Regions from separate parts of the Achromobacter animicus genome, predicted to be linked through region 1. Evidence: predicted binding sites of a transcription regulator. Region 1 holds the regulator's gene; the other holds the start of a gene.

Region 1 (7,633 bases):
GTTCGCCGCCCGAAGCGACCTTGGCCAGTGGCCGCGGGGTGGTGCCGGCGTGGCCGGCGACCAGAAATTCGACCTGTTCGCTGCCGTGCGCGGAGGGTGCGGACGGCGCAAGCGCCGGTTCGAAGCGGCCGCCCTGCATTGCGAGCGTCTGCATGGCCTGGGTGACCTGCTTGCCCAGATCCTTGGCAACCTTGCGGCGCGCGGTCGACAGCTTGGCGGCGACTGCGTCGTATTGCGCCTGCGCCGCGGCCGCCTGGGCGCGCAGCGCGTCGATGTCGCCGGCGGCCTGCAGGGCCGCCAGCTCCGCATGCAGGGATTCCCGCAATTCGCACAACGCGTCGGGTTCGGTGCGGAACTTGCGGGCGGTCTCGAACACCAGCCCAAGACGCGCTTCCACGTCCGCAAGCCGCTTCGGATCAAGTTCGACCCGGCTGACATAGTTGTTCAGGTCGGACACGGCTTCGCTGATGGCGATGCGGGCTGATTCCAGTTCGTCATGGACGCCCTTCAGGCCCGGATCGTGCCGCAGCATCTGCTGCAGACGCTGGTTTGCAGCCGTCACCCGGTGATGCGCGGAGTCGCCTTCGCCGTCCAGCGTTTCAAGGATCTGCGAAGCCCCGTCCAGCAGCGATTGCGAATGCGACAGGCGCGTGTGCTCGGATTGCAGGGCTTCCCATTCGTCCGGCCCGAGGTTGAGCTGGTCGAGTTCGTTGACCCGCCATTGCAGGCTTTCGCGTTCCGTCGCGAGGCTTTCCGCGTCTTTTTCAGCGGATTCCAATTGGCGCGCCAGTGCGCGCCATTGCTTCCATGCCTGGCCGACCGCCTGACGCAGATCGCCATGGCCGCCGTGCGCGTCCAGCAGGTCGCGCTGGGCATCGGGACGCATCAGACTTTGGTGCGCGTGCTGGCCGTGGATGTCGACCAGGCTGTCGCCGAGTTCGCGCAGCTGCGCCACGGTGGCCGGTGTGCCGTTGATGTAAGCGCGGCTGCGGCCTTGCGCATCGATGACACGCCGCAGCGAGAGTTCGTCGTCGGCGTCGATCTCGCGTTCGGCCAGCCACGCATGCAGGGCCTTGGGGGTGTCGAAGACGGCGGTGATGTCAGCGCGGGTCGCGCCTTCGCGCAGCATGCTGGCGTCGCCGCGCTCGCCAAGGGTCAGGGCCAGCGCATCGACCAGGATGGATTTGCCGGCGCCGGTTTCGCCGGAAAAGACGGTAAAGCCGGGACCGAAATGGATTTCGGTCTGTTCGACGATGACGAAGTCGCGGATGTGCAGGGTGCGCAGCATGTGGGGGCGCTAACTACTCTACGTTGTCGGAGGCTTCGGGCATCAGGTTCCAGTGCAGCTTGCGGCGCAGGGTGGAGAAGAAGCTATAGCCTTCGGGATGCACGAATCGGATGGTGTAGGGCGCGCGCTGCACGACGATGCGGTCGCCCGGTTGCAGGTCGGACCAGGTCTGCATGTCGAAATGCACACTGGCGCCGACTTCGACGCGGCCCATGGCAGTGAGCGTCATGTTGAGCACACCGGTGTCCGGGATGACGATGGGGCGGTTCGACAGCGTTTGCGGCGCCACCGGCACCAGCACCATGGCGTTCATGCCCGGATGCAGAATGGGGCCGTTGGCCGACAGCGCATAGGCGGTGGACCCGGTGGGCGTGGCGATGATCAGGCCGTCGGCACGCTGCGTATACATGAAGGCGCCGTCCAATTCGACCCGGACCTCGATCATGCCGCCGCGTCCCGCACGGTTCAGGACCACGTCGTTCAGCGCCGAGGCGGAGTACATCTTTTGATCGCCGCGCCACACGCTGCCTTCGAGCAGCATGCGGTCTTCGATCTGGAAGCTGCCCTCGAGCACCCGGGCAAGCGCTGCGTGCGCGTCCTGCAAGGCGATGTCGGTGATGAAGCCCAGGCGCCCGTGGTTGATGCCGACCAGCGGCATGCCATACGGCGCGAGATGGCGGCTGGCGCCCAGCACGGTGCCGTCGCCGCCCATGACCACGGCCAGCGAGGCGGTCTTGCCGATTTCCTCGAGCGTGGCGATGGGATATTCGGTCAGCCCGGTATTGCGCGCCGTGTCCGCGTCGATCAACACTTGCCGGCCCGCTTGCGTCAGCGCGTGCGCAAGGGCTCTCAGCGGTGTGTCCAGGCCGGTGTCCTGGTATCTGCCGATCAGGGCGACGGTGGGAAAGTGCATGGCTGCGTACAAATGAAAAGGGGCAAAACCGTAAAGCTGAATGTACCCAGAATGGGCCAATTAGCCGATTATATGGGGCCGTATATCGGGTTGCGGGACAAAAATCGCCCCAACCGAAAAAGATTCCCTAAAATAGCCGCTATGGATGACCGCGCACGCGCATTACTGAAAGCGTTGATAGAACGCTACATCGCCGATGGGCAGCCAGTCGGCTCGCGGACGCTATCTAAAGTCTTCGACTTGTCCCCAGCCACCATCCGCAACGTCATGGCGGACCTGGAAGAGCTGGGGTTGATCCATAGTCCGCATACTTCCGCCGGCCGTGTACCCACGCCGCGCGGATACCGCATGTTCGTCGATTCGCTGCTGTCGGTACAGTCGTACCAGCTTCAGCCGCACAACATGGGCGAAATGCTCTCTGCCGCCGAACCCACCCGCGCCGTCAATGCGGCCGCCGCGTTGCTGTCGAATCTGACGCAATTCGCGGGCGTGGTGCTCACGCCCAAGCGGGCCCAGGTGTTTCGTCAGATCGAATTCATCCGCCTGTCCGACAAGCGCGTCCTGTTGATCATCGTGACGCCCGATGGCGACGTCCAGAACCGCATTCTCTTCGTCCAGCGGGATTACGCTGAATCCGAACTGCTGGAGGCCGGCAACTTCTTCAACATGCACTTCGCCGGCAAATCGTTCAATGCCGTGCGCCAGACGCTCTCGACCGAGCTGGCCCAGTTGCGCGAAGACATCTCGCGCCTCATGCAGGCCGCCGTCGAGGCCAGCGCCGAAGCCGCCGAGGACGGCGACGCCGTGGTCATTTCCGGCGAGCGCAAGCTGCTGGACGTGACCGACATCGCGTCCGACATGGACCGGTTGCGCAAGATGTTTTCGTTGTTCGAGAAAAAGACCGACCTGCTGCAGTTGCTGGATGTCTCCAGCCGGGCGCAGGGCGTGCAGATCTACATCGGTGGCGATTCGCAACTGGTGCCCCTGGAAGACGTTTCCGTCATCACCGCGCCGTATGGCGTGGATGGCAAGGTGGTGGGCACGCTGGGCGTCATCGGTCCGACCCGCATGGCCTACGAGCGCGTCATACCCATCGTGGACATCACGGCGCGCCTGCTGTCCAACGCCCTCAGCCACAACCAGTAGTTCCATTCAAAGCTACATCCTCCTTGCGGAGGAAGGGGAGTTTTTGTGTTTCTTCGCCTGTTCAAGTATCTCTGGCCTGAGCGCTACCTTCCTGAACCCGAGCAAGAAGACCCCTTCAACGAAGATCCGCCGCCGCGCGTGCCCGGCAAGGTCGGCGTACTGCTGGTGAATCTGGGGACGCCCGACACGCCGACGGCCAAGGACATCCGCAAGTACCTGGGCGAATTCCTGTCCGACCCCCGCGTCATCGAGATCCCGCGCTACCTCTGGAAGCCCATCCTGCACGGCATCGTGCTCGTGCGCCGCCCCAAGCGGCTCGAGCCCCGCTATGGCGGAATCTGGATGAAGGAAGGCTCGCCCCTGATGGTCTACAGCCAGCGGCAGACCGACGGCGTGCGCGCCGCCCTGCAGGCGGCCGGGGTGGATGCCGCAGTCGAGCTGGGCATGCGCTATGGCAATCCCTCCATCCCGCACGCCATCTCCAACCTGCGCAAGCAGGGCTGCGAGCGCATCCTGACCGTGCCGCTGTATCCGCAGTACGCCGCCAGCACCACCGCCACCGTCGTCGACGCGGTTACCCGCTACATGGGCAAGCTGCGCGATCAGCCGGAAATGCGCTTCATCAAGCGGTTTCACGACGACCCCGCCTACCTGGACCCGCTCGCCGCGCGCATCGAGCGGTACTGGAGCGAACACGGCAAGCCGCAGAAGCTGGTCATGAGCTTTCATGGCCTGCCGCGCTACTCCATCGAACTGGGCGACCCGTATTACCGCGACTGCATGGAAACGGCCCGGCTCCTGGCCCAGCGACTTTCGCTGCCCCGCGACCAGATCGAAGTGACCTTCCAGAGCCGGTTCGGCACCGCCCGCTGGCTGGAGCCCTACACCGAACCGACCCTCAAGGCACTAGCCGCATCGGGCGTCACCGAGGTCGATGTGGTGTGCCCGGGATTTGTGGCAGACTGTCTCGAAACCCTGGAAGAAATCAGCCTGGAATGCCGCGACGCCTTTCTCGAGGCCGGTGGCAAGCAGTTCCGTTACATTCCCGCCATCAACGACGATCCGGCCTGGATCGCGGGGTTGTCAGGGCTGGTGGAACGATACTTGCAGGGGTGGATTCCAGACACCACGGACTTGAAGGAGAAGGCGCATGCACCATGATCCCAAGACTGGCGAACCGGTCAAGAAGGGCAAAGTCAGCACTCCCGTCGACGAAGACCGCGTCGAACACGACCTGGACGAGGCCCTGGCCGACACCTTCCCGGCCAGCGACCCCGTCGCGATCCCTTCGGATCCGGACGCGGACGACAAGCGGGTGGACCGCGCACTGAAGGAAAGCTTCCCCGCCAGCGACCCCGTCGCTCCCGCGCAGCCAAGCAAAAAGTAGGAAACCGCGGCCAGGCGCCCGGCCGCGGCGCCGGGTCCTGGGGAATATTTCGCTTACCCGGGCTTGAATTAGGGGTATTGGCCCCCATTCATGTCTCCGAAAGCCATTCTTTTTGGAGGATTCCCCATGACGGCACCCCACGAGCCTGCTGACCAGGCGCCCGAAGTCGGCCAGAACGCCGATGCGGCACCCGCCGCCCAGGACGCCGCGCAGGCCGAGCTGAACGAGTTGCGCGCCCAGCTGGACGCCGCCCAGGCTACCGTCAACGAGCAGCACGACCAGCTTCTGCGTGTGCAAGCTGAAGCCGAGAACGTGCGCCGCCGCGCCCAGGAAGAAGTGTCCAAGGCGCGCAAGTTCGGCATCGAATCGTTCGCCGAAAGCCTGGTTCCGGTCAAGGACAGCCTGGAAGCTGCCCTGGCCCAACCTGATCAGACGGTCGAAACGCTGCGCGAAGGCGTCGAAGTCACCCTAAAGCAGTTGGCCGCCGCATTCGAGCGCAACCTGCTCAAGGAAATCGCACCGGCGCAGGGCGACAAGTTCGATCCGCACCAGCACCAGGCCATTTCGTCCATTCCGCATGAACAGCCCGCCAACACGGTGGTGCAACTGCTGCAGAAGGGCTACGTGATCGCCGACCGCACCCTGCGCCCTGCGCTCGTGGTCGTCTCGGCTGGCCAGGGCTGAACCGCGTATCCGCCATGACCGACGCGCGCTTCGACCCGGCCCAGGTATTCCAGGTGTTCGGCATGCGCCATGTCGATACTGCGGGATTCGACGCGGACGTGGTGCAAGCGCCTGGCGCCGACCTGCGCTGTGTCTTCCTGTGGGGCCAGGATTGCTACAACTGCAACCTGTTCAAGCAGGCGGCGCTGCTGCACCAGGAAACGCTGCTGGGGCTTGGCCTTACGTGGTTCGAAGCCGATGTCTACGCGGATGAACCGCTGGGCCGCCGGTTTTCGTTGCATGGCGTCCCCACTTTTGTGCTGTACCGGTCCGGCAAGCGCCTTGGGCGCATCACCGGCTGGCCCGGATTGCCCCAGTTCACTGCGGCAATCCAGCGCCTGCAGGACCCGGGCCCGGAAATTTCCAGCCCGGCGTCTTGAAAAACCCCACGGGCAGCCCCAGTTACGGGGAGACAAGCAGTTTTCCCCAAATTTTCATAGATTTAATAATCAAGGTAACCCACCATGAGCAAGATTATTGGCATTGACCTGGGAACGACCAACAGCTGCGTGGCTGTCATGGACGGCGGGCAGGTCAAGATCATCGAAAACGCGGAAGGTGCTCGCACCACTCCCTCCATCGTTGCCTACATGGATGACGGCGAGACCCTGGTCGGCGCGCCTGCCAAGCGTCAGGCCGTGACCAACCCGCGCAACACGCTGTACGCAGTGAAGCGCCTGATCGGTCGCAAGTTCGAAGAAAAAGCCGTGCAAAAGGACATCAATCTGATGCCCTACGCCATCGTCAAAGCCGACAACGGCGACGCCTGGGTTGAAGTGCGCGGCAAGAAGATGGCGCCTCCCCAAGTGTCGGCCGACGTGCTGCGCAAGATGAAGAAGACCGCCGAGGACTACCTGGGCGAAGAAGTGACCGAGGCCGTCATCACCGTGCCCGCGTACTTCAACGACAGCCAGCGCCAGGCCACCAAGGACGCCGGCCGCATCGCGGGCCTGGAAGTCAAGCGCATCATCAACGAACCCACCGCTGCGGCGCTGGCGTTCGGCCTGGACAAGACCGAAAAGGGCGACCGCAAGATCGCCGTCTATGACCTGGGCGGCGGCACGTTCGACGTGTCCATCATCGAAATCGCCGATGTGGACGGCGAAAAGCAGTTCGAAGTGCTGTCGACCAACGGCGACACCTTCCTGGGCGGCGAAGACTTCGACCAGCGCATCATCGACTACATCATTGCCGAGTTCAAGAAGGAACAAGGCGTTGACCTGTCCAAGGACGTGCTGGCGCTGCAACGCCTGAAGGAAGCCGCTGAAAAGGCCAAGATCGAACTGTCGTCCGCGCAGCAGACCGAAATCAACCTGCCGTACATCACGGCCGATGCTTCCGGTCCCAAGCACCTGAACCTGAAGATCACGCGCGCCAAGCTGGAAGCGCTGGTCGAAGAACTGATCGAACGCACGATCGAGCCCTGCCGCGTCGCCATCAAGGACGCCGGCGTCAAGGTTTCCGACATCGACGACGTGATCCTGGTCGGCGGCATGACCCGCATGCCCAAGGTCCAGGAAAAGGTGAAGGAATTTTTCGGCAAGGATCCGCGCAAGGACGTGAACCCCGATGAAGCCGTCGCCGCTGGCGCCGCCATCCAGGGCTCCGTGCTGTCGGGCGACCGCAAGGACGTGCTGCTGCTGGACGTCACGCCGCTGTCCCTGGGTATCGAAACCCTGGGTGGCGTCATGACCAAGATGATCCAGAAGAACACCACGATCCCGACCCGGTTCTCGCAGACGTTCTCGACGGCCGACGACAACCAGCCGGCCGTGACGATCAAGGTCTTCCAGGGCGAGCGCGAAATCGCTGCGGGCAACAAGGCCCTGGGCGAGTTCAACCTTGAAGGGATCCCGCCGTCGCCGCGCGGCATGCCGCAGATCGAAGTCACGTTCGACATCGACGCCAACGGCATCCTGCACGTGTCCGCCAAGGACAAGGGCACCGGCAAGGAAAACAAGATCACCATCAAGGCCAACTCGGGTCTGTCGGAAGACGAGATCCAGCGCATGGTCAAGGATGCCGAGGCCAACGCCGAGGAAGATCACCGCGTCGCCGAACTGGCTCAGTCGCGTAACCAGGCCGACGCGCTGGTGCATGCCACCCGCAAGTCGTTGACCGAGTACGGCGACAAGCTTGAAGCTGCCGAGAAGGAAAGCATCGAGGCCGCCATCAA
Region 2 (7,633 bases), 970 kb from region 1:
TCAAAGCTGCGGAATTTCTTGCCCGTGACCTGGTCGATGTCGCGGATCTGCGCCATGGCGGCGAAGTCCAGCACCGGCTGGGACACTTCCAGGCGCAGCGGCGGGTTGACGTTGTTGATATCCAGCAGGTTCGGCTTGGGACCGATGAAGGACACCAGCGACATCACGAGCTGTTCGCGGATCGGGTCGATCGGCGGGTTCGTGACCTGAGCGAACAGCTGGCGGAAATAGTTGTAGAACGGCTTGGCGCGGTCCGACAGCACGGCCAGCGGGGCATCATTGCCCATCGAGCCGATGACTTCCTCGCCGCTCGACGCCATGGGCTCCAGGATGAACTTGTAGTCTTCCTGGGTCCAGCCGAATGCCTGTTGGCGGTCCAGCAGCGACACGGCCGATTGCGTGGCCACGGCGACCTGACGCGGCGCGGGCAGCGATTCCAGCTTGATCTGCAGGCGTTCGATCCACTGGCGGTACGGACGGCTGTTGGCCAACTGCAGCTTGATCTCGGCGTCGTCGATGATGCGGCCTTGTTCCAGGTCGATCAGGAACATCTTGCCCGGCTGCAGGCGCCACTTCTTGACGATGCGGTTTTCGGGGATCGACAGCGTGCCGGCTTCGGAAGCCAGGATGACCATGTCGTCGTCGGTGACCAGGTAGCGGGCAGGACGCAGGCCGTTGCGGTCCAGCGTGGCGCCGATCTGGCGGCCATCGGTGAACGCGACCGCGGCGGGGCCGTCCCACGGCTCCATCATGGCGGCGTGGTACTCGTAGAAAGCGCGGCGGCTTTCGTCCATCTGCGTGTGCTGTTCCCAGGCTTCCGGGATCATCATCATCATGGCGTGGGCCAGCGAGTAGCCCGAATTCACCAGCAATTCCAGGCAGTTGTCGAACGTCGCGGTGTCCGACTGGCCTTCGTAGACGATGGGGTACAGCTTTTTCAGATCGTCGCCCAGCACGGCAGACTGCATCATGCCTTCGCGGGCGCGCAGCCAGTTGAAGTTGCCCTTGACCGTATTGATTTCGCCGTTGTGGGCAATCATGCGGTACGGGTGGGCCAGCGGCCAGGCGGGGAACGTGTTGGTCGAGAAACGCTGGTGGACCAGCGCCAGCGCGGACACCGTGCGGGTGTCGGCCAGGTCGCGGTAGTAGCGGCCGACCTGATCGGCCAGCAGCAGGCCCTTGTAGACCACGGTACGCACCGAGGCCGAGGGCACGAAGTATTCCTTGCCGTGCGCCAGATGCATGTTCTGGATGGCGTGGCTGGCGGTCTTGCGGATGACGTAGAGCTTGCGTTCCAGCGCGTCCGGCACCATCACGTCGGCGCCGCGGCCGATGAACAGCTGGCGGATCACGGGTTCGCAGTCGCGGACGGTGGGCGACATGGGCATGTCGACATCCACCGGCACGTCGCGCCAGCCCAGCACAACCTGGCCCTCGGCGCGCACCGAGCGCTCCAGTTCCTGTTCGCAGGCCAGGCGCGACGCCGTTTCCTTGGGCAGGAACACCATGGCCACGCCGTACTCGCCGGGCGGGGGCAGGATGATGCCTTGCTGGCTGAGTTCGTCGCGGTACAGCGTGTCGGGGATCTGGATCAGGATGCCTGCGCCGTCGCCCATGAGCTTGTCTGCGCCGACCGCGCCGCGGTGGTCCAGGTTCTCAAGAATCTTCAGACCCTGCTGGATGATCGCGTGGCTTTTCTTGCCCTTGATGTGGGCAACGAAGCCGACGCCGCAGGCATCATGTTCGTTCTTGGGGTTGTACAGGCCCTGGGCCGAAGGCAGGCCGATGCGGGTCGCATCGATGGCAACTGCCTTGGAGGTGGGACAGGATTCGGTCGGGGTAATTTGGGGCATGGCGCGCTCCGCAGTGGGCCTGCGTCTAATGTTGCAGTGCAGGAGTCGGACAATACCCCCGGCGCAAGTAGGGTGCAACAGGAACAAACGGGGTATGACCCTAATTAAATAGGTGCGCCGTCATAGTGCATGAATATAGGGACACAACAACGGCCGCGCCGTTATTGGCTGTCTCTGGAGCAGATCTTTTGGCGCAGTCACTCGGGCGTCCAAAGCGGTGCAAAATCACGCTATACGTCCCTATTTAAAAGGATGTTTTTTCTGTGCGCGATCAATGTCAGGTGTGGCGAAATTGCACCTTGTCGTCGCGCAGGTCCCGCGATGATGTGAGTCAAGCGCACGCGCGGATCGCGCTTTTGCGGCGCAGATGTCGCCAAGCGCACGAGCAGATCGTGTTTTTGCGGCGCCGACTCCGCGGGCTGCCCGAATGCCTCGCGGCGGCAGCGCGGCACCGCAATGCCCGGACGCAGACAAACAAAACCCGCCGTGATGGCGGGTCGGGGGGTCAGGAGTTGTTGACCGGTGGCGTGGTGGTTGGTGGCGTCGGCGGGCTGGACTCATTGTCCGCGGGCGCCGCGGCCGGCTTCTTGCGGGGCCGGCCACGCTGGCCGGGTGCCACACGCCGGCTGGCCGTATGAGCCAGGCTGGCAATAAAGCTGGGACCGCCCAGCGCCCACTGGCCAGAGACCGCCTGGTCGATGCGTTGGGTTTCCTCGCGCGACAGCCCATCCTGAAGCCGCTTGCGGTAATTGGCCTGCCGGTCGAACGGCGTATTGCCGCAAGCCCAGTAGTCGGCGTGATCGGACTGCCATTGAGCCGGCGCGGCACTGGTGTTGCCGGTATGGCTGGACGCGGACGACCAGGGCCAGGAATCGGGGTCCTGCGAAGCCCCGCTGCGAACCGGATACGTTTCCAGCCAGACCAGCGAGGGCAGCACCCACGCGCCGGGTTCCAGCAGCGCCGACCGGTAACGGCCGGCGAACACCCGCCCGCCGCGCAGCCGCGCCGCAAGATTGCGGCCCAGCGTCTGCATCAGCCGCGGCAGGCCTTCTTCGTCTGCGGGCGTGGCAAGCAGCAGAATGCGGTCGTTGGCGAGGAGCCAGCCGTGCACCGATACGCGGTGCCGCTGGGCCGACTCGCCCAGCCACGTGGCGAGCTGATTCAGGATGTCGGCGGGCGCGGGTTGCGATGGCGCCGCCAACGGCTGAATAAAGTTGGCCTGCACCAGTTGGGGCAGCCCAGGGGCATACAGACGGGGCAGACGGGCCATAGTGTCAGGGCTTGCGTATCAGGAAGAACGGGTTGTCTTCACACACGGTATATAAATAGTGCCACGGTGGGCGCTGGTCAAGTGCCGTGATCACAATCTGAGCGCGGAATCGTATTTTTTTGTGGCGAGCGCTCATTGAGGGGCAGGTTAACATTCGGCGACGGAACGTCGCACCGTGGATTCCCCTAACCCGCCGACGTTTTATCCACCTCGATTTATTTTTCTCCGGAGCAAGCCCATGGCCGCGTCCCTCGAACTCATCTCGCAGCATCGGTGCTTCGGCGGCACGCAGCGCTACTACCGCCACGACTCCACCGAGATCGGCCTGCCCATGCGGTTTTCTGTGTACGTGCCGCCGCAGGCTGAGCACGGCCCGGTGCCGGTGCTGTTCTACCTGGCGGGCCTGACCTGCACCGAAGAAACGTTCATGATCAAGGCCGGCGCGCAGCGGCTGGCAGCGGAATTGGGCGTCATGCTAGTGGCGCCCGACACCAGCCCCCGCGGCGCTGGCGTACCCGGCGAGGACGAAAGCTGGGACCTGGGCACCGGCGCCGGCTTCTATGTCGACGCCACCACGACTGCATGGCGCGATCACTACCGCATGTACAGCTACGTCACGCAAGAACTGCATGGCATCGTCACCGGCGGCGCACTGCCGGGCGACGCGTCGCGCACCGGCATCTTCGGACACTCCATGGGCGGCCACGGCGCGCTGGTGCTGGCGCTGCGCAATCCCGGCAAGTTCGGTTCGGTCTCGGCGTTTGCACCGATCGCGGCGCCCAGCCAATGCCCGTGGGGCAAGAAGGCGTTCGGCGCCTACCTGGGCGCGCAAACCGAAGACTGGGCGGCCTACGACGCGTCCGCCCTGATGCGCGGACTGCAGCAGCCCTTCCCCGGCGGCATCCTAATCGACCAGGGCGAAGCCGACCAGTTTCTGGCTGAACAGTTGTATCCCGAGGTATTCGAGGCGGCCTGCGCCGCCGCCGGACAGCCGCTCACCCTGCGCCGCCAGGCCGGCTACGACCACGGCTATTACTTCATCTCGACGTTCATCGAGGATCACATCCGGTTTCACGTCGAACGGCTTGGAAAACCGGACGCCTGAAGACGCGCTTCTATACTGGGAAGCCTGCCGCGGCGGGTGGCGGCTTCCTGCGCCCGCCGCGCTGTACGACGCGGCGGCTTGAATAGGAACGCCTGATTTGATCAACGGAATTGCTCCCTTCGCCTGGATCCTGCTGGGCGCCGTCATCGTCCTGTTGCCCGGCATCGTCATGCTGCTGGGCAGGGGTGGTCCCCGCGACGAACGCGGACGCCGCATGTTCCAGTTCCGGCCGGTGCGCCGGGCGTGCGGCCTGCTGCTGGTTTGCCTGGGATGCGTATCGGGCCTGCTCGCGCTGTCGCTGGTGCAGTTCGTTCGCCTGACTACCGACCAGCCGGTCGCCCGCATCGACATCCGCCAACAGGCCGAGGGGCAGTTCCAGGTCAATGCCAATGCGCCGGGCATCGGCGACAAGCAATATGTACTTTACGGCGACCAGTGGCAGATCGACGCCCGGGTCGTGCGCTGGAAACTGCCGGCACTCATGGCCGGCGTGCCGCCCCTGTATCGGCTGGAGCGCCTGTCGGGCCGCTACAGCGATGCCGCCCGCGAAGCGACGGCCACGCGCTCGGTGCATCCCCTGGACGACTGGCCCGCGCCGGACCTCGGATCCTTAAAGAAAAGTTTTCCGAACTGGTTCCCCTTTGTCGATGTCCAATTTGGCAGCGGCGCCTACATGCCCCTGTTCGACGGGGCCCGTTACCAGGTCTTCATGGACCCGCGCGGCGCGCTCTTCATCCGTCCGGACGGCGAAGCCACCGCCGAAGGGCTGAAGCGCCTCGGGTGGTGAACCGCCCCGGCTCCCGAATAAACGGGGACGCGTCACGGAATTGAAACTTTGACGCGTCGCAACAGTCGAATTAGCACTCCTATTACTTGAGTGCTAACATCGAATTCATGTCGTTTTCTCGCCATCCGGAGACCCCCGCTATGAAGCAACCCAGTACCTCGTTGACCGCCTCCGGCAACGCTCTGGCGTTGGCCATCGCCAATCCGGGCGCTCTCGGTACGATCGACGCTTATATTTCCGCGGTCAACCGCCTGCCGGTGTTGTCCGCGGATCGCGAAACGGAACTCGGCCGCCGCCTGCGCGACCAGGAAGATCTGGGCGCCGCCCGTGAGCTGATTCTTTCGCACCTGCGTCTTGTGGTGTCCGTGGCCCGTCAGTATCTGGGTTACGGCCTGCCCCACGCCGACCTCATCCAGGAAGGCAACGTCGGCCTCATGAAGGCCGTCAAGCGTTTCGACCCCGAGCGCGGCGTGCGCCTGGTGTCCTTCGCGGTTCACTGGATCAAGGCCGAAATCCACGAATACATCATCCGCAACTGGCGGCTGGTCAAGGTGGCCACGACCAAGGCGCAGCGCAAACTGTTCTTCAATCTGCGCAGCATGCGTCCCGACGGCCAGACCCTGGATCCCGAACAGGTCGACCACATCGCTCGCGAGCTGAACGTGCGCAACGAAGACGTGAGCGAAATGGAAGTCCGCATGTCCGGCCGCGACATGTCGCTGGAAAACCAGGACGACGACGACGACAGCTACGCGCCGATCGCCTACCTGTCCGACGAAGGCCGCCAGGAACCCACGCGCGTGCTGGAGCGCGCTGCGCGCGATCACCTGCAAAGCGCCGGCCTGACCACCGCGCTTGAAGCGCTGGATCCGCGCTCGCGCCGCATCGTCGAAGCCCGCTGGCTGCAGGACGACGGCGGCGCCACCCTGCACGAGCTTGCGCAAGAGTTCGGCGTGTCGGCCGAACGCATTCGCCAGATCGAAGCGGCGGCGCTCAAGAAGATGCGCGGCAACCTCGCCTCGTGATTGCTGTCCCGCGCATAACAAAGGCCGCACATTGCGGCCTTTTTCTTTGGCGTCTGACATTGCGCGCCGCGTTCAACAGCCGGCCGATGACAATGGGACGGCCAATAAATTGATACAAATTCGGGGGCAAATTTTCTGCGTTCGCAGAAACTTAATGAGGAAGGCGCCGCCTAACTTCATGTAGACCGCGAACTTCGGTTAGCAGTCTTGTCATCCGTCTCGGCTTCTCCTCTTTCCCCTCCCCTATGAGACGGATGCTTACGGGGCACCTAGCATATCGGTGCCCCGTTTTTTATGCGCGCTCGGAACGCAGCGCCCATAAAAAACGGCGCCTGTTTCGACGCCGTCCTCGGACAGATCAAGCCGCGCGCGCGCTGTCTGGCGGTTGCAGCGCGGAGTGCCACAGCGCGTCCTGCACGCGGCGCACGCCGGTCGCCATCGATCCATCCTGATAAAGCTTGATCCACCGGTAGCCCGGCGCCATGTTGTCGACGATGTGCTTGCCGTCGCGGATGCTGAACTGAAAGCATGTGGACGGCGTGGCCAGCATGCGCAGGTTGTGGCGGCGGCGGTCGAACTCGTGGTGCACATGGCCCCACAGCAGCACGCGCACCTGCGGAAACCGTGCAAGCAGTTTGAAGAGCGCCTGCGGGTTGTCGATCATCATCGAGTCATGCCAGTGGCTGTCGATCTGCATCGGGTTGTGGTGCATCGCCACCAGCGTGTGGCGGTTGGGCGCCTGGGCCAGCGCCGCTTCCAGCATGTCGAGTTCACTGTTGCACAGATGGCCGGCGTTCGAGCCGGGCACCGTCGTGTCCAGCGTGACGACGCGCCATGCGCCCACGTCCGTCACCGGCATCGACCAGTCGGACAATTCCTGGCGCAGGACGGACGGTTGATCGTGATTGCCCGGCAGGCAACGGATCGTTGCACGATCCAGCGCGGCCGATTCGGACAGGATACGCGCAAAGCGCTGGTAGCCCGCGGCCTCGCCATCCTGCGACAGGTCGCCGGTGGCGAGCAGCAGGTCGGGATGTTTGCCATCGGCCTCGATCTGGCGCAGCACGGCGCGCAGGCTCGCGTCGGTATTGACGCCCAGCATCGACGTTTCGGGCTCGCCGAACAGATGGCTATCGGTCAACTGGACGAGCATCGCGGGCGCGTCGTGGCGCCGGGTCAAGGTGTGGATGCGTGCCACGTGCCGCTCCTGCAAAAGTTCGCGTGATGCCACATTACCCAAAAAACATGGCGCGGCACGTTTCGCAAGCGTCCATTGGGGTAACGAAACGTGCATTCTCCACGATTCCCGTCACGTCCCGACCGCGAGCGCCGGAAAAAAGCCGCTATTCTTGTGGAACTTTCCACACGCACTACGATCGGGACGCGGCGCTACCCATGGATGTTGGTTTTCTTGTATTTGGTCTTGCGGGCCTGCTCACGCTGGTCTGCTTCATGCCGCCTCTGGCCGGCCGCGTCAAGCTGCCCTATTCGGTGCTGCTCGCCATCGTTGGCTGTCTGCTGGGGATCGTGATTCACGTGCACGGCTGGGCGCCGGCCTGGATCGGCGACTTTCTCGATTCGCTGGAGCGCTTC

The links. The regulator HrcA, encoded in region 1, represses chaperone genes, less so after heat shock. The targets are predictions, from matches to a motif close to TTAGCACTCNNNNNNNNNGAGTGCTAA.
Region 2: the regulator HrcA is predicted to act here: its motif matches at 5,086-5,112, upstream of rpoH (RNA polymerase sigma factor RpoH).

The regions. Positions count from the first base shown of each region.
Region 1 is NZ_JAYGJK010000001.1:1,200,282-1,207,914, forward strand. Features, by position in the region: gene recN (DNA repair protein RecN) at 1-1,288, opposite strand, end outside; gene AB3147_RS05375 (NAD kinase) at 1,302-2,201, opposite strand; gene hrcA (heat-inducible transcriptional repressor HrcA) at 2,343-3,347, shown strand; gene hemH (ferrochelatase) at 3,393-4,508, shown strand; gene AB3147_RS05390 (hypothetical protein) at 4,498-4,734, shown strand; gene grpE (nucleotide exchange factor GrpE) at 4,861-5,418, shown strand; gene AB3147_RS05400 (thioredoxin family protein) at 5,433-5,837, shown strand; gene dnaK (molecular chaperone DnaK) at 5,922-7,633, shown strand, end outside.
Region 2 is NZ_JAYGJK010000001.1:225,646-233,278, forward strand. Features, by position in the region: gene AB3147_RS01030 (glutamate synthase-related protein) at 1-1,853, opposite strand, end outside; gene AB3147_RS01035 (hypothetical protein) at 2,359-3,123, opposite strand; gene fghA (S-formylglutathione hydrolase) at 3,362-4,228, shown strand; gene AB3147_RS01045 (hypothetical protein) at 4,326-5,015, shown strand; gene rpoH (RNA polymerase sigma factor RpoH) at 5,156-6,040, shown strand; gene cpdA (3',5'-cyclic-AMP phosphodiesterase) at 6,399-7,238, opposite strand; gene AB3147_RS01060 (cation:proton antiporter) at 7,436-7,633, shown strand, end outside.